DNA from 4 places in the Chryseobacterium joostei genome. Region 1 is predicted to be linked to each of the others. Evidence: riboswitches for the same ligand, from Rfam matches in the RefSeq annotation. Region 1 holds a riboswitch; each other region holds the start of a gene.

What was found. A riboswitch is a leader RNA that binds a small molecule or an ion and turns the genes downstream of it on or off. The one in region 1 is predicted to bind cobalamin.
Region 2: another riboswitch for cobalamin. It lies ahead of EG359_RS16410 (TonB-dependent receptor plug domain-containing protein); the one in region 1 lies ahead of EG359_RS08700 (TonB-dependent receptor plug domain-containing protein).
Region 3: another riboswitch for cobalamin. It lies ahead of metE (5-methyltetrahydropteroyltriglutamate--homocysteine S-methyltransferase); the one in region 1 lies ahead of EG359_RS08700 (TonB-dependent receptor plug domain-containing protein).
Region 4: another riboswitch for cobalamin. It lies ahead of EG359_RS08100 (acyl-CoA thioesterase); the one in region 1 lies ahead of EG359_RS08700 (TonB-dependent receptor plug domain-containing protein).

What each region holds. Positions count from the first base shown of each region.
Region 1 is NZ_CP033926.1:1,916,047-1,921,862, reverse strand. It holds gene pafA (alkaline phosphatase PafA) at 67-1,713, shown strand; cobalamin riboswitch at 1,920-2,095, shown strand; gene EG359_RS08700 (TonB-dependent receptor plug domain-containing protein) at 2,129-3,958, shown strand; gene EG359_RS08695 (hypothetical protein) at 3,977-5,044, shown strand; gene EG359_RS08690 (CCA tRNA nucleotidyltransferase) at 5,214-5,816, opposite strand, start outside.
Region 2 is NZ_CP033926.1:3,611,479-3,617,294, reverse strand. It holds gene EG359_RS16410 (TonB-dependent receptor plug domain-containing protein) at 1-2,008, opposite strand, end outside; cobalamin riboswitch at 2,041-2,226, opposite strand; gene EG359_RS16405 (transporter) at 2,431-3,378, opposite strand; gene EG359_RS16400 (cytochrome-c peroxidase) at 3,392-4,441, opposite strand; gene EG359_RS16395 (MbnP family protein) at 4,434-5,261, opposite strand; gene EG359_RS16390 (hypothetical protein) at 5,464-5,816, opposite strand, start outside.
Region 3 is NZ_CP033926.1:733,254-739,069, forward strand. It holds gene EG359_RS03430 (GTP-binding protein) at 1-111, shown strand, start outside; gene EG359_RS03435 (alkaline phosphatase) at 187-1,581, shown strand; gene EG359_RS03440 (XRE family transcriptional regulator) at 1,702-2,490, opposite strand; gene EG359_RS03445 (bacteriocin-like protein) at 2,926-3,210, shown strand; gene EG359_RS03450 (Lrp/AsnC family transcriptional regulator) at 3,277-3,738, opposite strand; cobalamin riboswitch at 3,929-4,114, shown strand; gene metE (5-methyltetrahydropteroyltriglutamate--homocysteine S-methyltransferase) at 4,287-5,816, shown strand, end outside.
Region 4 is NZ_CP033926.1:1,780,079-1,785,894, reverse strand. It holds gene EG359_RS08110 (XAC2610-related protein) at 342-1,079, shown strand; gene EG359_RS08105 (HD domain-containing protein) at 1,088-1,681, shown strand; gene EG359_RS08100 (acyl-CoA thioesterase) at 1,778-2,161, opposite strand; cobalamin riboswitch at 2,277-2,457, opposite strand; gene EG359_RS08095 (hypothetical protein) at 2,491-3,288, opposite strand; gene EG359_RS08090 (hypothetical protein) at 3,381-5,138, shown strand; gene EG359_RS08085 (endonuclease MutS2) at 5,210-5,816, opposite strand, start outside.

The sequences.
Region 1 (5,816 bases):
AAATAAAATTTCATACTCTAAAACTTTCAAAACCCCTAAATTTGTGATCAATAAAAATTTACTTGGATGCTTAGGAACATTTCAATTGCGGCAGCTACTTTTTTGTCCGTAGTTACAATCAATGCGCAGAAGAACAGAAATTCTCAATTGGAAAGACCCAAATTAGTAGTAGGTCTGGTAGTGGATCAGATGCGTTGGGATTATCTATACCGTTTTTACAACAAATATGGAAATGACGGTTTCAAAAGATTATTGAATACAGGTTATTCTTTAAATAATGTACACATTCCGTATGTTCCAACCATTACAGCGCTAGGACACACGTGTATTTATACAGGATCTGTACCTGCAATTCACGGGATTGCCGGAAACGACTGGACGGATAAGGAAACGGGTAAAGGGGTATACTGTACTGCAGACGACAGTGTGCAGCCGGTAGGAACTACCAATACAAAAACAGGAAGCCACTCTCCGAAAAACCTTTGGTCTACAACGGTAACGGATGAATTAAGACTGGCAACCAATTTCCAAGGGAAAGTAGTTGGTGTTTCTTTGAAAGACCGTGCTTCCATTCTTCCTGCGGGACATACTCCGAACGGAGCGTTCTGGTTTGATGACAGTACCGGAAATTTTATTACAAGCACATGGTATATGAATGATCTTCCTCAGTGGGTGAAATCATTCAACTCTCAGAATTTACCGGAAAAATTAGTAGCAAATGGCTGGAATACTTTACTTCCAATCAATCAGTATACAGAAAGTTCGCCTGACAATTCTTCCTGGGAAGGGTTATTGGGAAGTGCAAAGACACCTACTTTCCCTTACAATGATTTAGCAAAAGATTATCAGACAAAAAAAGATAACATTCGTTACACACCTTTCGGAAATACGCTGACTTTGAAGTTGGCGGAAGCTTCTGTAGAGGGTGAAAAACTAGGAGGTGATGCTATTACTGACTTTTTAGCAATCAACTTGGCTTCTACTGATTATGCCGGGCATAAGTTCGGACCGAATTCCATTGAAGTGGAGGATGTTTATATCAGACTAGATCAGGATTTAGCAGAATTCTTCAACTACCTGGATTCAAAGGTTGGAAAAGGTGAGTACACCGTTTTCCTTTCTGCTGACCACGGTGGTGCTCATTCGGTAGGATTCCTGAAAGAACATAAAATACCTACAGGTTTCTTCGGAGAAGGAGCTGAGAAGAATATTAACGAAAAGTTGAAAGCTAAATTTGGCGCAGATAAATTGATTAATGCAATTGATAACTATCAGATTTATTTTGACAGAAAAGTATTGGCAGACAGCAAACTTGAGTTGGATGATGTAAGAAACTTTACGGTAAAGGAATTGGAAAAAGATCTTACTGTTTTATATGCTGTTTCTGTAGATAAAGTTCAGGAATCTAGTATTCCGGAGCCCATTAAGCAAAGAATTATCAACGGAATCAACAGACAGAGAAGTGGTGATATCCAATTGATTTCTCATGACTCTATGCTTCCACCATACTCCAAAACAGGAACTACACACAGTGTATGGAATTCTTATGATTCACATATTCCATTAATCTTTATGGGATGGGGAGTTAAGCAGGGTGAAAGCAATAAGGCTTATCATATGACGGATATTGCGCCTACAGTTTCTTCATTACTAAAAATTCAATTCCCAAGTGGAAATGTAGGAAACCCAATTACGGAAGTAATCGGTAAATAAGTAAACATATTGTTATATATAATCAGCTGCTTTCGTATGGGAGGCAGCTGTTTTTATTTTATATATGTAATGTTTCAGGCTTACAGTTATCTGAATTTTTACAGTAAATCTATATGTATTTATTTTTGCTAAAAATAGGTACAGATGATCACAAAATGCAAAGGTTGGCCTATAAGTCTGATTTTTGGTCAATACATTTAAAAAGCTATCTTTGCAAAAATTTTGGTTTCCAGCATATTGGAATGAAAAGGGAATTGGGTGAGACGCCCAGACTGTCCCCGCAACTGTAAATCGCAACAAAAGTTTCTGTAAACAGCCACTGTACAAACGGGAAGGCACAGAAAGCGAAAGTCAGGAGACCTGCCAGAATAATAATCAAAAAAACATATTGCTTTCGGAGGAAAAGTGGAATAATATGGGTATAAAAAGATCTTTAGTACTGTTTTTGTCGTCTTACGGCTGCTTTCTTTTCGGACAGGAGAAAGTGGTTGATACGATTTATATTTTCGATAGTCAGATGAATAAGGTAAAGCTTTTTCATCCTGTAAAAACTATTAGTACTGAAGATGCCCAAAAAAATTCCAGCAATCTTTCTGAACTGCTGAGATTCCAGTCTGCTGTTTACATTAAGGAAAACGGACGTGGAGCAGTTTCTTCACCATCTTTCCGAGGAACCACCGCCCAACAGACGGCTTTTGTATGGAATGGAATTAATATTAACTCTAATTTTTTAGGACAGGGAGATATCAATAATATTTCTTTGTTCGGGTATGACCAGATCGGAATAAAAGCCGGTGGAGGAAGTGTTACCTATGGCTCCGGAGCTATCGGCGGAAGTATTCACCTGAATAATAATCTCGACTTTAATAAAGGGTTTCATGGTACACTATTTTCAGAAGTAGCATCTTTTAATACCTATAACAACTTGCTTAAAGGAGCTTATAGCAATGAAAAATTCAGCTTTAAGGCTTCGGGGAACTATTCTGTAAGTGAGAATGATTATGAAGTAAAAGAGGCTAAAAGCTACATCAATAGAAACGGACAATACTACAATACAAATTTCAATATTGCTGCAGCCTATAAAATTGCTCCACACCATCAGGTTTCATGGATTTCGGAGTTCTTTAACGGACAACAGCATTATCCGGTTCTTTTTGATAACGAAACTGAAACGAAATACAGAACTCAAAATGTAAGAAGTCTGATTTCATGGGATTGGAATAAAACACAATTCAATAACTCTTTCAAGGCAGCCTATACGGAGGAAAATTTCCAGTATTTTGCTAAAGCTGATGGTCCTCAGACTAGTGGTGGAACTGGGAAGAATTATATCCTGAAGAATGATTTCAATTATTTCTTTAACTCTAAATGGAACTTCAATGTTATTGGAGAGTATCAGCTTAATAAAGGAGAAGGATATGGTTCCGGAATAGATCATGTAAGTCGAAATATGGGATCAGTTTCTGGATTATTAAGATATTTTCCTGCAACAGATCTACGTCTTGAAGCCGGAATACGAAAAGATTTCGTTGGAAAAATTAGCTCTCCTGTACTGTTTTCTTTTTCCGGAAAATGGAATGCCGTAGATTGGTATACTCTCGGGCTGAGTGTTTCAAGAAACTTCAGGGCTCCATCTTTCAATGATTTATATTGGCAGCCGGGAGGTAATATGGATTTAAAGCCAGAGACATCCTATCAGTTTGAACTGAGAAACCAGTTTAAGGTAGGAGATCTTCAGATGTCAGTCGCTCCTTTTTATCTGGATATCCGCGATATGATAAGATGGCTTCCAACTTTCTCGGGATATTATAGTCCTGTAAACACAGATCATGTAAGATCATATGGGGTAGAGGCTCAAATGGAGTATATGAAAAGGTTTGGTAAGCATCTATTAAAAGGAAGCCTTGGATATACCTATACAAATTCTCAGGATCTTGAAAAGAAAAAGCAATTGATGTATGTGCCATTTCATAAGTTCACTGGAAATATTGATTACCAGTATGAGTTTATAAAAGTATATGTTCAGGGGCTTTTTAACGGGCTTACCTATACAGATTCCAACGAAAAGAGAAGTGAGGCTTTGGAAAATTATTTTGTAATGAATGCCGGGCTTGGTCTTACGTTCCATAAGGAGTATACCATAGGGTTCAAGGTTAATAATGTTTTCAATCAAGTCTATTATACTATGTTCGCTTATCCATTGCCTAAAAGAAATTATAGTGTAAGTTTAAATATCAATTTTTAAAAATAAAATTAAATATATATGAATATCAAAAGAATTTTACCTCTTGCATTTGCTTCCATGTTACTTTTCAATGTTTCATGTAGCAGCGATAATGACACTGAGACTACTCAGTCAACTACCTATGAAAACGGAATCCTTGTTTCCAACGAAGGTGGATTTACAAAGCCTACCTCTGATGTTACTTTCTTGAGCAACAGCCTTGGAAATATATTTACTAACATCTATTCTGAGAATAACAATAAGGAATCTTTTGGTAAGGTACTTCAAAGTATAGGCTTCCTTGGAGATCGTGCTTATTTGGTAGCGAATGTTCCTAACAAAATTGATATTGTAAACCGTTATACATTCAGAAAACAAGCTACGGTAATAGCTAATCTTGATAATCCAAGATATATAGCATTCTCTGGAAATAAATATTTTGTAACGAACAATAACTTTGCGGATGTAAGAAAGCTTAATGCCTATAATATTGCAGATAACACCTATGTAAATAGTGTTAGTTTCCCACGTTATGCTGAAAAGGTAGTTGAAGCAGAAGGAAATATTATTGTACAGACTGATGGTATTGGTTATAATACTGCTCCTCCTTTTGATTCGTTTGCAACAGGGTATACAATCAGTGTTGTAAGCCCGTCTACAAATACTATAAGCAAGACGATTACACTACCTAGCGTAGGGATTATTAAAGATCTTATTTCTTACAAAGGAAGCGCTTATGTATTGGTTTCTGATAATACAGACTCATACATTTACAAGATCAATTCTTCTGCAGGAACTTTTACAACAACTACTCTTACAGGAATTCCTAAAGTTCAGAAATTGAGAGCAGATAGTGATAAGTTCTATTTTATCACTGATACCAATAAAGTTTATGGTATGGCTGTTAATTCTACAGCTGTTCCTACTACACCTATTGTTACAGCCGTAGGGAATGTTTATGGTTTTGACGTTATTGATGGTAGAATCTTTGCCGCAGACGCAAACTTCTCAGAAGATGGTAAAGTAAATGTTTACAACGCGAACAATGGTTCTCTATTGAAAAACTTTACGGCAGGAGTTGGAACAAACGGGTTCTATAAAAATTAAGAATAACGCTTAGGCGTACGCAAAATAATTTTTTATTTTTTCATCATTTGTGTTTTTTTCCGGACGGGCTCTTAGGGCCCGTCCGGCTTTGTTATATACCTCATTGAAGTAAACGAAATACGGCTGGATGTGAAACATCCAGCCGTATTTTATACTTTGTAAAATTCAATTATATTTTTAATCCCAGTTTTTCTGCTTCTGCAATAACAAACCTGGTTGCTTCTTCCTTTTCATTCGGAATTTCCCCCTCAAGGATTGCTTCTTTCACTTTTTCCTTTAAAATACCGATTTCACGTCCCGGCTTAAGGTCAAACATTTGCATAATCTCCTCTCCGGTGATAGGAGGCTGGAAGTTTCTTACCTGATCCTTTTCCTCTACTTCCTTGATCTTAACAGCCACATATTCAAAGTTTTTCTTGAATTTCTCCTGTTTTTTGGAGTTTTTAGTGGTGATATCCGCCTTGCAAAGCGTAAAAAGTTCCTCAAGGTTTTCTCCGGCATCAAATAAAAGCCTTCTTAATGCAGAATCTGAAGCATCATCTGTAATCAAGGCAATAGGTCTGGAAGAAAGTTTTACCATTTTCTGAACATACTTCATGTCACTTCCCAATGGCAGCTTCAGCCTCTGGAAAAGAGTCTTTACCATTTTTGAGCCTAAAAATTCATGTCCGTGGAAAGTCCAGCCTGTTCCTTCCACAAACTTTTTCGTAGGAGCTTTTCCAATGTCATGAAGTAATGCAGACCAGCGCAGCCAAAGGTTATCGGTATTCAC
Region 2 (5,816 bases), 1.7 Mb from region 1:
TCAATTTTTTCTGAACGGAAAGATCATGGGTGTACCAAGGCTGAACAAAATTGTATTGAATATTATCCATCTGGCCGTCATAGCGCTTTCCTACGTAGATCATACTATAATTAAATCCCCAATCCTTATAGTCAGCCATCATGGTAAAAGATCCGCTATGCCAAGGGGTATAAGGAATTTGCTGGCCATAAAAGGTATCTCCTGGAATGATTCCCCATCCTTTATCTGTCTTATCCTTGGCACTTTGATAAGTATAGGATAGTAACGGCTTCAGCTTTACCTTTCCCAGCATCATTTCTGCCTGAACATTTACATCTGCTCCAATGATTTCAACTCTTCCAAGGTTAACCATCATCCAGCGAAACATATTCACAGTAGGTACTGCAACAATCTTATCCTTAACTCTGTTATAATATCCGTCTACTTTCACATAAAATGACTTTAGTAAAGAATTATTATATTTTTTCTGATAGGTAAACCCGATGTCATGCTGAAAGGTAAATTCGGGTTCCAGATAGGTACTTCCGATATTGGTGTAATACAGGTCATTAAAAGTTGGCAGTCTGAAAATCTTTTTATAGAAAGCTCTAAGGGTAAGCTCCGGAATGGCAGCAGGCTGATAGCTCATAAATAGAGCCGGAGTCCATTCTCTCCTGTCATCTGGTCTTTTATTTCTTCTTACTTCCTCAAAGGTAAAGGTACCCAAGAGGCTTCCCAGAAACTTTAATCTGTTCCACTGATAAGTGGTAGCCAATGCTACAAGTGTAGTATAACGGGTAGGATACGTAAAATTTGTTAAATCAGCATTCAGATTATTATACTGAAAATCTCCACTTAAACTTACATCCCAATTAGAATTAATAGAATATAAATTGGAAGAAGAAAGATACACTTCCCTTTGAATGTAAGTATTGATTGAACTTTTAACAGTCTGAGCCAGTACAGTGTCATTGAAATGAGTATAATCGTAGGCAAATTTCGCCTTAAGCTGGGTTTCAAACTTTGGAAATAGTTTCTTTCTAAAATTGGCCTGTACAAAATAGTTTTCATCAAGCATTCTCGCTCCTCTTGCCTTAAAGCGGTATTTTACAATAGGCGCCGGAATACCACGATCTGAAATATAACCGTAACCACGTATATTCCAGCTTCCGTTATTTAAAGTACCATTAACGGATGTTTCAAAACGTTTTGCCTTAATATCAGAGTCATATCTTTTAGCAATTGTATCGGTAGCGGTTTCCCCATTAGGATATTTTCTGGTATAACGAAATTTGTAAAGTCCATCACTTTGCAGAAACTCGGCACTAACGCTTGCAGAAATTCTTTTTGAAATCTTTTGTTCTAAACGGAAAGAGGGGTTAAATAAATCGATGGAAGCACTTTTGGCTCTAATGACCAGATTAGTCTTTCTGGTTCCTGTAAAAACAGGGGTCTTGGGCTGTAAATAAATAGATCCCGATGATCCAAAATCCTTTGCGGGCTGGAAGATCTCACTCTTTTGCCCGTTGTATAATGAAATCTCTTCCAGATCATCCAAGGAATATCTTCCTAAATCTACGACTCCATTTTGAGCATTCCCCAATTGAATTCCATCATAGAAAACTCCTACGTGCTGGCTTCCCATACTTCGGATATTAATGGTCTTCAAACCACCCATTCCTCCATAGTCCTTGATCTGGACTCCTGAGAAATACCGTAAAGCATCTGCCACAGAGTGACTGTTCAGCCTTTCAAGCTCTTCCCCCTGCAAGATCTGAGCAGGAAGTATTTCTTTAAAGTTCTTTTTGTAAATATTGACAACCTTAATGGTTTCTTCCTTAATGCTGTCTTTTTTCTTCGTTTGGGAAAACAAGAATTGAGATGTTAACACGAATACTGTGAAAACAACCTTATGAAATTGAGATGTAGTCGGTTTTGGCCCCATTAGCTCATTCAGGAATAATGATAACGCTAATGGATAGATATAAGAAAGCAACGATAAGGCACAGCTGTTACTGCACAAAATCATTGTTGTCCTAAGCTTTATTCCACGAAAGCGTCAAACGTTTATATTTTCTGGCAGGTCTTCTGACTTACTCCATTTTTGAAATCCTTCCCATTAAAAAAGCAGTGGATATATTCTTCAAAAACTTTGGTGTGGAGCTTACAGCAGCGGGTCTGTTCCGGATTTTCACCGGATTCCCTTTTAAGAGCTTTTTAGGGCTCACCAAATTTCGGCAAAGATAAACAATTATTAATATATAGACCTAAATAACAAAATGATTTACAATATCATAAATAAATGACTTTGAAATTTGATTTTAAATATAAGATGATTAAAAAAACAAAGTTTAATTTTTAGAATACATTGAGGAGAATAGACTCTAAAAATTAAACTTTGAAGAAAATAGAAAGCAATATCTTCTCAGCTCTTTTTGCTTTCTGTAAAAATTATATTCCAATATTCACAAAAACACTGAAACGTGATTTCGCTTCAATATCTCCTCCGGCAAGGTGAGTATAAGCCGGCAGCATGATTTCACTTCCCAGACTGAATCTTTTATAAGAGGCCTCAAATCCCAGTTTTCCATATAAAGCACTTCCGGCCGTATTAGGTAAGGCTTCATCAAACTGTTTGTTTTGAGCATATACTTCTCCCTGTACCCCTGCTTTTGCAGAAAAAATAGTTTTTTCATTTCCTGCAATCTGATAGAACCCTGTAGCAGCATAGTTCCATTGGTTTCCGAAACGATAGTTCTTTTTATTTTCCGTTTTTATGGTGTAATCTGTATTAATCAATACTGCAATTTTATTCTTTTGAAATTTATAGTTCAGCGCTGCCTGATAATCCCAGCTTCCAGTTCCCAACTGAAAGCTCGGGTTAACCCCTGAGATTCCTTTTTCATCAAACTTCCCCAAAGGAATTTTCACTCCTAATCCTCCACTTAGCTGATGAAAACTATCCTTAGAATTAAAAAGCTTATAAATTCCCATCAGATTTAAATCTCCTATTCCATTGATCCTGATATCACCCTGCATTGTTTTCTTCTCATGAAAATGGAATGGCAAACTTGCATATACACTCAGTTTTTGGGTTAATGGTATCTTTCCCCAAATCTGTAAGGTATTGAAATACTGATCCTGTGTCAAGTCCTTTACAAATAAATTTTCCTTTGCTTTGTAATGCTGCGCAAAGTATTTAATTCCTATAAATTGTGGATTCAATAAGGATTCAAAACCTGATGAACCGTTTCCTGCAGCACAACCGCAGGCATCACAATCGTCATCAAAATCTATTGTCCTAAAATTATTCTGTGAAATATCAGCGCTGTCCCTGATTGTTTTTGCCTGGCCCATTGTAAACAGGACCATACTTATGATTAAAATGATCTTCTTCATGTCTGTATTTAAATTATTCTGCGAATTTTGGATTGGTGATAAAACCTTTATCGGATAAGGTTTTCAGAAAGGTAATAATCAATTGCTTTTCCTGACTGTTCATGGCAATTCCAATGTGATTATTCTGTTTCAGTTGCGGATCCAGATTAGGATTATCTTCTACGTTGTCTGAGTAAAAATTAAGGACTGCTTCTAACGTATAAAATCTTCCGTCATGCATATAAGGAGCTGTATACTCCACATTTCTCAAGCTGGGTACCCGGAATTTCATCCAGTCATTCTGATTCAGGGTTACTCGATGAAGACCTGCATCTTTAAATTGATTATTGTAATACATTCCTGTATTTCTAAAGCTTTCATCAGTAAACAATCCTCCGCTATGGCAAGACGCACATTTCTGATTGAATAAAGCCATTCCCTGAGATTCTTCAGAAGTGAGACTTTCTTTTCCTTGCTTGAATCTGTCATACTTGGAATCGGCAGAAATCATTGATGCCATAAATTGTGATAATGCCTTTAAGATCCTTTCGCCTGTTACATTTTCATCTCCATAGGCTGCACTGAATAGTTTTTTATACTTCGGATCATCTTTTATTTTGGAAATAGCTTCCGGCATAGAGCTATCCATTTCATTCACATCCGTCATCGGGATAATGGGTTGTTCATTTAAATTATGAATCACCCCATCCCACATATACCTTTTGAGAAATGCCATATTCTGAATGGGGGGCACATTTCTAATTCCTATCCTATCATCAACACCGTGGCTTACCGTATGTCCGTGATGGGTAAAAGCATTTTCCTGAATATGACAAAAGCCACAGGAAATGGTATTATTTCTGGAAAGTCTTCCCTCATAGAACAATTTTCTACCCAGTTCTACTCCATTTTTGGTAACCGGATTGGCAGATTTATCAAAAGTCATTTCCGGAAAATAAGATGGAAACCTCAGATCATATGCTTCATTTTTATCAAGCGGCTGCATCACCTCATCCGAACAAGAAGTACAGCTCAGGAGAATAATCCCCAGAGCCAGTACTGTTTTTATGAAAAAATTAGTCATTGTGTACATGATCTACCTTAAACATTTTTGTAAGATTGTTGGTAACATCCACCAAATGCTGGCTTGAACCCATCATCATTGCATTAGCCTCCGTAAGAGTTAATGACTTATCTCCGCTTAAAAATTGGTTTAAATCTGCCAAAATATGAATGGATGGTCTTATTTTACCATTTACTCTTGCTGTTGTAGGAAGATTCAATGTAATTTCTCTGTACAGATCAGGAGTGTTATTCTCCGCAACTTTCCCCATATTTCCTGTATGGTTCATAAATTCGGTGGTTGCCGAACCTGTTCCGTATTTCCCTTCTAATTTTACAAAGACATAGCCTGCAGCCCATGACCATGACATCCCTTTTTGTTTCGCTCTGTTCCAGAATTCAGCCTGACCGTCCATTCCTAATAGATATGCATTTTGACTGATTCCCAATCCAAATTTTATTTTCTTATAATTATTTTTCGGGATTTCGTTAAGATTTAAATAAATAATTCCTGCTACGGCATCTGCCTGATCTATTATAAATGCTCCTTTATCAGGGTTATTTTCGTTGTATTTGAATTCATTCCCATTTTCATCAATCAGGGTAATGTTGCTGATGACGTACTTTAAGGTCGAAAAATTATGTTTTTGCCCCTGAGAAGAGGTTTGTACGGTTTGGTTCAGGACAATATCCCCAAGATTATTAAATCCGTTTTCAAATTTGATCTGAAGAGTTCCGGGGGTAGTATCCTGCGGATTATCATCATCCCTGCTGCTGCATGATGAAAAAGAAAATAAGGTAAGGGCAATAAAGAATAGTGATAAAAATTTATAAATTTTCATTGTTGATTTTTTAAGTTGAATTATAATTTTTGAATGTAAAAACATTCTTTTTTTACCACAAAAGACACAAAAGTTCTTACCCTTAAGTTTATTAAGTGATAGGCTTTATGCATCATAAGAACACTTAAGTTTTTTAAAAATCTTTGATTTTTAATTTAAATAAGCTTCTGTGACTTTTGTAGTTGAATAGTGATAGTTTAACTTAAAAAACCGGGGGTTTGAAAATGTGTTTCAGAAACAGAAAAGAATATTCTGTTTTATAGATAAAATTGAAATTGAAAAATGGGATTTTTTCTGTGATAGTAACCTCTGTAATATCAGGAAGAATATAAATATCAAGAATTTTCTGTCCTGAATTCTTCACCTTACTGAATGGTGTAGACTCTGCATTATCATTGGCTTTAGCCAGCTCCTTGCTCAAGTAACATTTTCCGTTACAGTGAACTTCCGGCTTGCTTTTGTTAATACATAAGGTATCAACAATATAATTATAATTTACAGCATACTCTACCAGTGGTATCAGAGGTCTGAACACCATATAAAGGGTAAAAAGTA
Region 3 (5,816 bases), 1.2 Mb from region 1:
AATAAGGATCAAATGGTACAGGATCTTAAGGATTGTCTTATCAACGATAAGGAAAAAGAACTAATGGACCAAAAGCAGGATTTTGAAGACCTTTTTCCACAAAACATTTAAAATTAACCATTTATTAATGCAACTAGGTTACGATAGATTAATATATGCAATAACTTAGTACATTATTTTAAAGCTATGGACAGAAGAAAATTTCTAAAAGGCTCGGTATTACTTTCAGGGCTGTTATCTCTTTCACCCTTAGAACTTTGGAGTTTACAAAAGGGTATAGAGCAGCCCAAGATTGGAAAAGCAAAAAACATCATATTTATGGTCAGTGACGGAATGAGTCTTGGAACTCTTTCAATGGCTGATCTTTATTCAAGGAATATTTTAGGAAAAGGAAGCCATTGGCTCAATCTTTATCATGAGAAAAAAGTTTCGCGTGCCTTAATGGACACAGCTTCGGCCAGCTCAATTGTTACGGATTCTGCGGCTGCCAGCTCTGCCTTTGGAGGAGGAATAAGAGTGAAAAATGGGGTATTGAATATGGGTGCCAATGGAGAAAAGCATATTCCTATATGGCAAAAATTCAAAAAGGCAGGAAAGAAAATAGGTTGTGTGACAACGGTTACTGCTACCCATGCCACTCCTGCAGGATTTTGTGTTAACTCCGCGAAAAGAAATGCAGAACCTCAAATTGCTGAAATGTATGCAGATCTGGGAATAGATGTTTTAATGGGGGGTGGAGATGAATTCTTCAGCTCTGATAAAAGGGAAGATAAAAAAGACCTTTATTCTGTATACAGAGAAAAGAAATATCAAATTTTTAAGAATCGTACTGACCTTAATTCCATTAAAAAAGGAGAAAAAGTGCTAGGAATTTTCAGTACAGGAGCATTGCCTTACACCATCGATAAAAACCATCTTTCTGAATTTAAAGATACACCCACTTTAGCAGAAATGGCAAGCGTGGCTATTGATCAGATGAAAGAGCATCCGGAAGGTTTCGTTCTCCAGATAGAGGGAGGAAAAGTGGATTGGGCAGCTCACGCCAATGATGTGGCAGCACTCATTCACGACCAGCTTGCATTTGATGAAGCCGTGAAAACCGTAATGGATTTTGCCGAAAAAGATGGAAATACCTTGGTCATCATTACTACAGATCACGGAAATGCCAATCCCGGAACTATTTACGGTTCAGACGCTACTGCCCATTTCAACAGCATTTCAGCTTATCAGTATACCAATGAATATATTCTGAATAAAATCCACAAGGACTTTTCCATTAAGGACATTAAAGACTGGATATATGAGGGCAACAAGCTTATTCTGAATGATGATGAAGCCAAGCATTTACTAAGCTTTTACAACGGGCTTGAAAAGGAAGAGGGACTTTATAATTATAAGAAATTACCATTTAAACTTTATTCTGAAATTCAGAAAAGCAGAAATTCGGTAGGGTGGATCAGTATGGATCATTCGGGAGACTATGTAGAAGTAGCTGCTTATGGGCCAGGAAGTGAACTTTTGCAACCTTTCATTAAAAATACGGATCTACATTATTTAATGTTGAAGGCATCTTCCATATAAACAGAAAACATTTTTAAACACATATTTTACATTTTTAACAAGTTTTTAAAAACAGGCTATTCAAAATATTGAATAGCCTGTTTATTTTATCAGGATAAATATCCCTGTTAATCATATAATTTATGAAGATTTTTTGCGACGTCCGGAAACCTTTTTATCAAGATCCTTAATATCTTGTCTCAATTCACGGAACATCTCCTTAAAATTATAGCTTTCATAATCTCCAGGTTCAAAGTCCTCAGGGAAAATTCCCGAAGCATACTGCCAGATTTCCACAACATCCTCAAACGGAATATCGTAAGGCTCGTAGAAAGAGTTATCTGCACTTACAGAAATAGAATTTCCTTTCTTCTCTTTAAAGCGTTTGTAGGTAATCCCATCATTCAGGGTGATAAAAACATAGGTTTTCCCAGGTTTCAATTCATCAATTCCCTCTACATATTTCCCTACAATATAGGACCCATTTCTAAATGGTGGCATAGAGTCTCCATCTGCCGGAAAAGCTCTGTATTTCCCATTCGTTAAAAAAGGAAGTGCAATCCTTTGAAGACTTTCTATATATTCCACATCACTATACCCTTCAAGATATCCCATGGATGCTTTCTGCGGAATAATTTCTATGGTATCATTCCCAAGATCATCAACGGCTACAGGAAGAACAATCCTGTTGTCAGGAAGCTTCAGCATTTCGTCCATTGGATATTTCTGAATGTCTACAGACAACATAAGGTCAATGCTGACATGAAAATATTTTGATATTTTGATCAAAAGCTCAATAGGAGGTTCCGAAATTCCGTTTTCATATTTCGAATACCTCACTCGGGAGATCAATAGTTCGTCAGCAACATTCTGTTGGGAGAGCTTTCTCTTGGCTCTTAAAAAGCGTATATTATTTGAAAAAATTGACATTGATACAAGTATGTAGGCAAAAATACAAATTTTGCCCCCGTTATCAATGCCCAGAATCGGTTTTACCTTAAAAAGTGAGTAAATTCGACTTTTCTCCAATAAAGTTGGCTAAAAAGAGCAGTCAAAAATCTTCTTTTCCTAATCTAAACCTCTGATTTTCGGATCAAAACAAGTCTTTTTACAAAGCAGGGATATTATTCATAATAAAACACCATTTGAGTTAAAAAATTAACTCTAAAATTCCCAAGTTGAAATATGTTTTTTAACATTTAGAAAATCAAACAGATATAATAAAAAATGGAATATTCATAAAATAACAATTATATTAACGAAATATTAAATTATAAAATTATTTAATTATTTTATTCAAAAAAATATCTACACATGTTTATTTGTCATATATTTGTGATGTATTAATCATATAAAATTTTAATCATGAAAAATTTCAAAAAACTAGACAGAAACGAACTAAAAACTATTTCAGGAAACGGATTACTTGATCCAATCGGAGGACTAATTGGTGGTCTTGGAGGTGTAATTGGTGGCGTTGTTGGCGGCCTAGGTGGTGTAGTAGGAGGTGTTGTAGGTGGAGTAGGCGGTGTAGTTGGTGGCGTTGTTGGTGGTGTAGGTACCGTTGTAGGTAATGCATTATGTCAAACTCAATGCGTTGTTAACGGTGTAATTCACATCAAGTTACTTGAATGTGGATCTACTTGCTAGGAAAAAACGAACAAGCACTTAAAAAGTATACCGCTCTTTTCAGAGCGGTTTTTTTATGGGGAAATATTATATGGTAAGGCCGTGGTTATTTTTTACTTCAGCCATTACAAATGTACTGTGGGTACTACCTATAGAATCTACAGAACCAAGCTTATTAAATACAAAATCCTGATAATGCTTCATATCCCGAACCTGTACTTTCAATAGAAAATCAAAGTCACCAGAAATATTATAGCATTCTGCCACTTCTTCAATTTCCAAAATTTCCTTTACAAAATCATACCCCACAGACCGGTCATGAATTTTTAGCTTGATCTGGCAAAAAACCGTAAATCCACGGTTGAGTTTTTCAGCATCCAAAACAGCTACATATCTTTTAATATACCCTTCCTGCTCAAGTCTTTTTACCCTTTCAAAAACAGGTGAAGGAGAAAGGTTTATTTCCTTGGCAAGCTCTTTAACGGTCAATTTTGAATTGTTCTGAAGCAGTCTCAGTAAATTCAGGTCCTTATCATCAAGTTGTTCCACAGAATATTATTCTTTTAATTTTAAAATCAACCAAAATTACAGAATTATATTCTTTAATAAATAATTTATAAAGTTTTATTTGCTTAATAAACATCAATCAATTGTTAATATATTCTGTATCACTAATTTTACACAAAATTAAAATCTTTTACCATTACTTATTAAAGATTGGTAAAACAGTTCTTTATATACTTCATCAAACAGGAAAGGTTTTACTTAAGGTAGATTAATAGGGAATCGTGTGAGAATCACGAGCTGTCGCGCAACTGTAAGTAACACACCAAAGGTTTCTGTCCTTGTATATCCACTGCCAAAAGCGGGAAGGATGGCGGAAACTGTTACAAGTCAGGAGACCTGCCTTTACTGAATTGACAATGCTTTCGCAACCTGAAGCTTTTGAGTCATACAGATGATATAAGATAGTGCATTTCTCTAAGGATGAATAGCACGGGTTATCTATATCATTTATATCAAGATCTTCTTATACGCAAAACATTACGAAGCATTCAAAGAGCTTTTAACAAAAAAGTTTAATTAAAAGTTTAAAAATGCAAACACACATTCTAGGCTATCCGCGTATTGGTAGCAAAAGAGAACTCAAAAAAGCCTGCGAGCAATATTGGTCAGGCAAAATTGTTTTGGAGGAACTTCTTACTGTAGGAAGAAATATCTGTAACCAAAACTGGAATCTTCAGAAAGAAGCAGGAATAGACTTAATTCCCTGTAATGATTTTTCCTACTATGATCAGATATTGGATATGAGCCTTATCGTAGGAGCTATTCCGACACGTTATCATGAAGTTGCCCTTAAAAGAAACAACTCAGAGCTGGATCTTTACTTTGCAATGGCGAGAGGATATCAAAAAGACGGACTGGATATTACCGCTATGGAAATGACCAAGTGGTTTGATACCAATTATCATTATATTGTCCCTGAATTCTATAAAAACCAGCAATTTAAGCTTACTTCAAGTAAAATATTCAATGAATTTGCAGGAGCTAAGCAGGCAGGAATCAATGCTAAGCCTGTAATTATAGGATTGGTTTCTTATTTACTTTTAGGAAAAGAAAAAGAAGAAGGATTGGACAAGCTGGATCTTGCCCAAAATATTCTACCTGTCTACGTCGAGATTTTATCAAAACTTCAGGAACAGGGCGCAGAATGGATTCAGTTTGATGAACCGTTCCTTTCTCTGGATATTACAGAAAAAGCCAAGGAAACTTATATTACTGTTTACTCAGAGCTTAGAAAGCAATTTCCAACATTAAAATTCATAGTTGCTACTTATTTTGATGGATTAAAAGACAATTTATCCCTTGCCGTTTCACTTCCTGTAAATGTTTTACATGTTGATTTGGCAAGAAACCCTGAGCAATTAGAAGATGTAATCAATTCAATTCCGGAAAATCTAAGCTTATCACTGGGACTTGTAGATGGAAGAAATATCTGGAAAAATGATTTTGAAAAGTCTTTGGCTTTTATCAATAAAACCGTTGAGAAACTAGGTTCAGAAAGAGTTTTTATCGCTCCATCATGTTCATTGCTTCATTCTCCATGTGATTTAGACTTTGAAACCAATCTGAACCCTGAAATTAAAAACTGGCTGGCATTCGCTAAACAAAAGGTAAAGGAAGTTGTTAACCTTAAAGAGTTAGCTTCCGGAACAGAAAATCAGGATATTATTAATGATTTTGAGGAAAATAAAAAAGCCGTTTCAAGTAGAAAAACCTCTTCTCTAATTCATAATAATATTGTAAAGCAAAGAGCAGAAGCTGTAACGGAAGAAGATTCACAACGAAAGAATTCATTCCAAATCCGTAGAGAAGAGCAGCAAAAAGCATTACAATTGCCATTATTTCCTACCACGACCATTGGATCATTTCCACAGACTACAGAAGTAAGAAGCTGGAGAGCAAAATTCAAGAAAGGAGAATTAACTGCAGAGCAGTATGATGCCTTGTTGAAGGAAGAAACCCAGAGAACCATCCGCTGGCAGGAAGAAATTGGAATCGATGTTCTGGTTCATGGGGAATTTGAACGTAATGATATGGTGGAATACTTTGGTGAGCAACTTGAG
Region 4 (5,816 bases), 140 kb from region 1:
AATTGATTTTAACCTTAAAAATTGAGTGCTTTAGATAGAGAAATGTAATGAGATAATATTTGTTTTACTTTAAATAGGATTGAAACATCAAGGATTTTATGACAGCCGGTATTTTGCAATCCTGATCAAATTGATTGATACCCAATGGCAACATTGCTTATAATGAGACTTCATAGCCCCGATAGTAGCGGTTACCCCGCAGCATATTGGGGTTTTGGAGTGGTGCGAGGAGTATGAGCGGATAGCGGGAACAGCTTCTAAAAACCAGAGATCTGATTTCATATTTTGAGATATAAAGGCGTATGAATTTTGAGATGGGTAGTAGGATTCGTATTTTTGTTATGGAGATTTTTACAGAAACAGTTGAATTCACATTTACTATTACCATGAATATTTTAAATTACTACAAAGGTTTATCTGCCTTTATTTTATTAGGGCCTGTGTGTTTTGGACAATATCAATTTGAGGTTAAAGATGCGTCGAAAAACTACGATGCTGTGATCCATATTGAAAACTGTTATAATGACGGATGTATGGGTAAGGGAACTGTAGAATTGTTTGATAACAAAAATGCCAAGGTACAAACTTTTACGTCTGATAATCTGGTGCTAAGTTTCGAAAATGATCAAAAACCGATGCCGGGAAAAATGATTCAACTAAAAAAGGAACAAAGTCCTGTGGTTTTTGATGACTTTAATTTTGACGGAACGGAGGACATAGCAATAAGAAATGGAAATCTTGGTAACTATAGCAGTGCTTCTTATGATGTATATGTGTTTAACAGTACAAGGATGGCCTTTGTAAAAAGTAAAGAGCTTACAGACATTGCATCAAGCTATTTTGATCTTTTTGAAACGGATCCTGTTCGTAAACGTTTGATTTGCTATGGAAAGTCGGGATGTTGTAATTTTTTTACCACAGAATATAGGGTGATTCCGAATAAAGGACTGGATAAGGTACTTGAAAAGGAAGAGGATAAGAGTGATGAAAAGTATGTAAAGGTGATTACACAAGAAAAAATAAATAATAAATGGATTACCAAAACCAAGGTATATCCAGCCGAAGAATATCATAAATAAAAAGTAAGATGAAGATACAGAAAGAGATCGATTTTATCCTGGCAGTGGATGCCCTGAAAAATGTACAAAGAAGAAATTATAATGCAGATGACTCCCGAAGAGAGAATACGGCAGAGCATTCATGGCAAATTATTATTCTGGCACAAATCCTTTATCCATATGCGAAAAACCGTACAGATATTGATTTGCTGAGGGTAATAAGAATGCTTTCTATTCATGATCTTGTAGAGATTGAAGCTGGTGATACTTTTTTGTTTGATGAGAAAGCAATGGTTGGAAAATTTGAAAGAGAAAAAGTCTCTGCCCAAAAGATCTTTGGAATTCTGGATGAGCCTTTGCGTACAGAGTTCTTTAATTTATGGCTGGAATTTGAAGAGGAAAAGACTCCTGATGCTATTTTTGCTTGTGCCATCGATAGAATTATGCCTTTTATCCTGAATTCTCATACTTCAGGAAAAAGCTGGACAGAAGCCGGAGTTACGGAAAAGCAAATTAGAAATATGCTTGAAAATGCCATTACCAGAGCATCGGACGAGATGGGTGAAGCATTTGAACTCTTATTAAACAGAAGCCTGGAAACTGAAAAAGTAGTGAAATCATAAAATAACTCAATATCCGGTCTTATTTCTATGAAAGAAAGAGATTGGTTATTCCTGTTTTGGAAAATTTTCGGGCGGCCATTGGCCGCCCGAAAATTATTATAGTATTTGAATTGGCTTTTTGAATTCGTCAATTGCTACAAAGGTAAAATCACCTACAATTGCTTTTTCTCTTTCGTAGGAGTACATTTGTTCTGTAAAGATCTCCACACTCACTTTCATACTTGTTTTTCCAACATGTGAAACTCTTCCAATCAGTTCAACAATAGTTCCGGCAGGAATAGGTTTTTTAAAATCAATCTTATCGCTGCTTACCGTTACCACTCTTTTTCTTGCAAATCGGGTAGCAGTAATAAAGGCTACTTCATCCATCAGCTGCATGGCAGTACCTCCGAAAAGAGTATCATAATGATTGGTTGTGTTGGGGAAAACCGCTTTAAAGATTCTGGTTTCGGCTGCTTCAATTCTTTCTTCTGTAGTCATATTTCATTATTAATTAAGGCGAAATGAAATAATATTAAAACAACAGAATAATGACAGGAATCTTAGAAATCCCTGAAACAATCCATCAGATCAATAAAACTTCAGATCGCGAAAGTTTCTTGTTTAAGAAAAGGCAGGTCTCCTGACTTGTAACATCTTTTATCTCCTTCCCATGCCTCGCACAGTGGATCTTTTGATAAAGATTTCAGTTACTTACAGTTGCGCGACAGTCCGTGATTTTCACACGGTTCCCTTTTAATCTGCGGTTAGGCAGAACCAGTTTCTGTGATGAATAAGCGTTAAACTTTTTCGGTACAAAAATAATGAATTTATTCCGGATTATGATAAATAATCTGGCTGATCACTCTTCCTTTCTTGATCGTCCAAAGGGTGGTATATCTGTTTTCTCCCGAACCATTGATCATATAAAGGAAAATATTGTCGTTGTCCAGAGAAGTAACCCCTATGTTGTTAAAATCCATGGTAGGCTGGAACATGTTTTTGATAGCTTCCCTTACAAAAACAGACCCTCTTCCGGGTTGTTGTACTCTGATAGACTTAATTTCCGTCATTCCTTCGGGAAGATCGTTTCCTATTCCCCAAGGTTTTACTTTATCAATCGTAAGAAGCTTTCCTTCCGCATCCTTTTCCTTTTTACGGTAGCCGGCATTGGATGGGTAAATATCAATGACCACTTTGCTTCTTTGAGAAGTCAGAACTTTGGGATCAGAATTATCTGTGAAAATTAATGATTTTCCGTTTTTAGATTTTGAAGGAGTATAGGCTGGAAGCTGATCAATATAAGCGATACGTTCCTTATTGACCATTCCTTCCTTGTCAAGAGTTTCATAACGTACAAAAGGCTTATCATCATCCTGTTTTTCAGGATATTTGATCCATATCCACTCAGTTTCTCCCGGAGCAGGCTTTACATAAACAAATACATCACCTTTACGCATACGGATTTTGTCGACAATTTTTCTGTAATTGTCCTTGTGTACACGTACATTGGCATATCCTTCCTCTGCTTTTACAACACCAAAGGGAACTTTATTCTGACCCTTAACGAGTGCTAAAGAAAAAATACTGAAAGCGGATAAGTAGAATGCTTTGTTTATGAAAATCATGGTGACTTTTTTTGATGCTCCAAATATATAAATTAAATGCTTTTCAGAATTCTGAATTTTAAAATTATATTTGAACTTCCTATTAAATAATCATGAAGAATATATTTAAATTCATAGCCCTACTTTTTCCTGTGATATTCTCAGCACAGTTCAATTTCTTTTCATATACCTACGCAGATTGTCTGGAAGAATCTTTTCAGGAGCAGTTGGGTATCAATTTATCAATTTCAAAAGAGGGAAGCTATAAAAAGGCAAAGGATTTGTTGAAATCTGATTATTACCAAAAGCATACAAAGGAATCTTTTTTTATTCAAACATTACTGGATTATAACACTCTGGGTAAGGAGAAAGCATACCGCAAAATTTCAGAATCTAAACTTTCAGGAGAAGACCAGGATTTTTTAAAAGTATGGTTGGCATTATATACTCAAAACCCGGCAGATTATGAAATTTTATATTCTGGCTTCAGGAAAAAGTATCCTTATAATATGGAAGCTATGAAACTTTATTTCCGAAGTAAGATGATAGATGCGAATAGATTGTCAGGTGTTTCATATACAGAAAAACAGAAAGCTTTGGTAAGTATTGATAGCCTTATGAGTACGAAACTTAGCTCCGATGCCCAGTTATACTTTTCCTTATTAAAATTAGATTTCAAGGATTTTGACAGAGCAAGTATTAAAAATTCGCAGATAAAGTTTTCTGAATTTAGAAAGCTTTGGAATAGTTCACGAGATAAAATGAATTACATTGGGGTAGGCAGAATCATTGGTCACTGTGAGGCAGACTGCGACTCCGTTTCGGTATGGATTTCTGAAAAAAGAGAAGAAGACAGACCATTCACCAGTACTGAAAAAGTGTATGTACTTCTCAATAGACAAATGAAAAAGGATACAGAAAAGCTTTCTGTTTTTGAGCTTCAAAAAAAGATTTCCGAAATTTATGAAAAGGAAAATAATGAAGAACAAAAAGATCACTTAAGAGGTTTGGTTACTGCTTTTTCTATGGATAAGGTTCCGGATTTAGGGTTTTTAATGGAGGGAGCAGTTAGAAAAATCAATTTTAGCCCTGAATTTTTGAAGAAATTTACTCTTCAGTGCAAGAGTCGGGAAGCTTGTTTCGAAAAACTTAAAGTACTGATTAAACAAACAGATTATTCTGTCTTGGGGAATTCGGAGGAAGTGCAAAGTCAGGTTCTATCAGAAGTTCAGAAAGAACTTGGCAAATATCCGTTGGAAATTGTGAAACAGGGATATGGGTTGCTGGTATATACCAATACAATGAATAAGTTATTGCTGCTTTTTATGGAAGATGGATTGGGAAAATATAAGGAAAATACACCTACAGAAATCTATTCTTCAACATCTTCCTTATTGGAATATATTGCAGAAAATCCTTTGTATTACGAAGAAGTAAACTATGGATCAGAAAACGGTTACAAGGAAATAAATTCAAAAGAAAAACTTAGAGAGTTTAATACTAAAATGGAAAAAATAATTTCAGATTTTCCTGGAGCTTTAGGGATAAGACTCAAGTATATTTTTCTGAAAAATCAATTCAGTGAGCTTGTTCCCCAAAATGAAAGGCAGAATTTCTACTTTGATTATTTAAAAAATATAGTGGACTTCTTTTGCCTGAATCAGAGATTAGATTTTGTAGATTTTGAAAATTTATTTTTCAGTTCATTCATGGAAAAGAGGGAAGACCTTTTGATGCCTTTTAAAGAATTTTATACAAAATTAGATATTTCTACTCAAAAGAAAATCAATGACTATCTTAATTTGAAAATAAAAGAATTTCCGAGATCTGAAAACCTGAAGAGAATTTCAGAAAAGCTGGGCAAGGAATAATAAATGATAAAAAATAGAAAGAGAGTACTGAAAAGCACTCTCTTTTATAATTTGAATAATCTTCAAACAGATTAAATTCTCTCTAATTCGTCAGAATTAATCGTCGTCTTGAAAGTTCCGTAATTAACGATCACTTTGTTTCTGGAAATTTTCTCAATTGTTCCAACACTGGTACTTCCGGTGATGCGAACACGCTGGCCAATTTTCATCCAAACTGCACGATCGGTTTTGCGTTTTTCTTCCAGCTTTTCATTGGTTTCAGTGATTTTCTCAATGACTTCTTCTTTTTTAAGCTGTTGAGTAATCTTTCTCTTCACTACCTGAAGTCGCTTGGTTTCATCTTTATCAGCTCCAATTTTCCTGAACTTTTCCTGTTCTAAAATTTTCACGAAATCCTTTACCACATCCTTTCGTGATTTTCCTTTTACATAACTGTCGATAAAAGCTTCAATCTTATTTCCAAACTGTAGTTTACGGTGTTCTTCTTCATAAAGCTTCTGGAAATTGAAGAGTTTCTGCTGAAGCTGATCATTCAGTTTTTGGAGATTATCACGTTTATCTTCTACAGATTCTTTTCTTTCGGCAAGATCTGTTTTCAGTTTTTCAACTTCATATTTTTCCTGCTGTAGCTTTACGATGGTTTTATCAAGATTAACAATATCGTGCTCTACCTTTTTC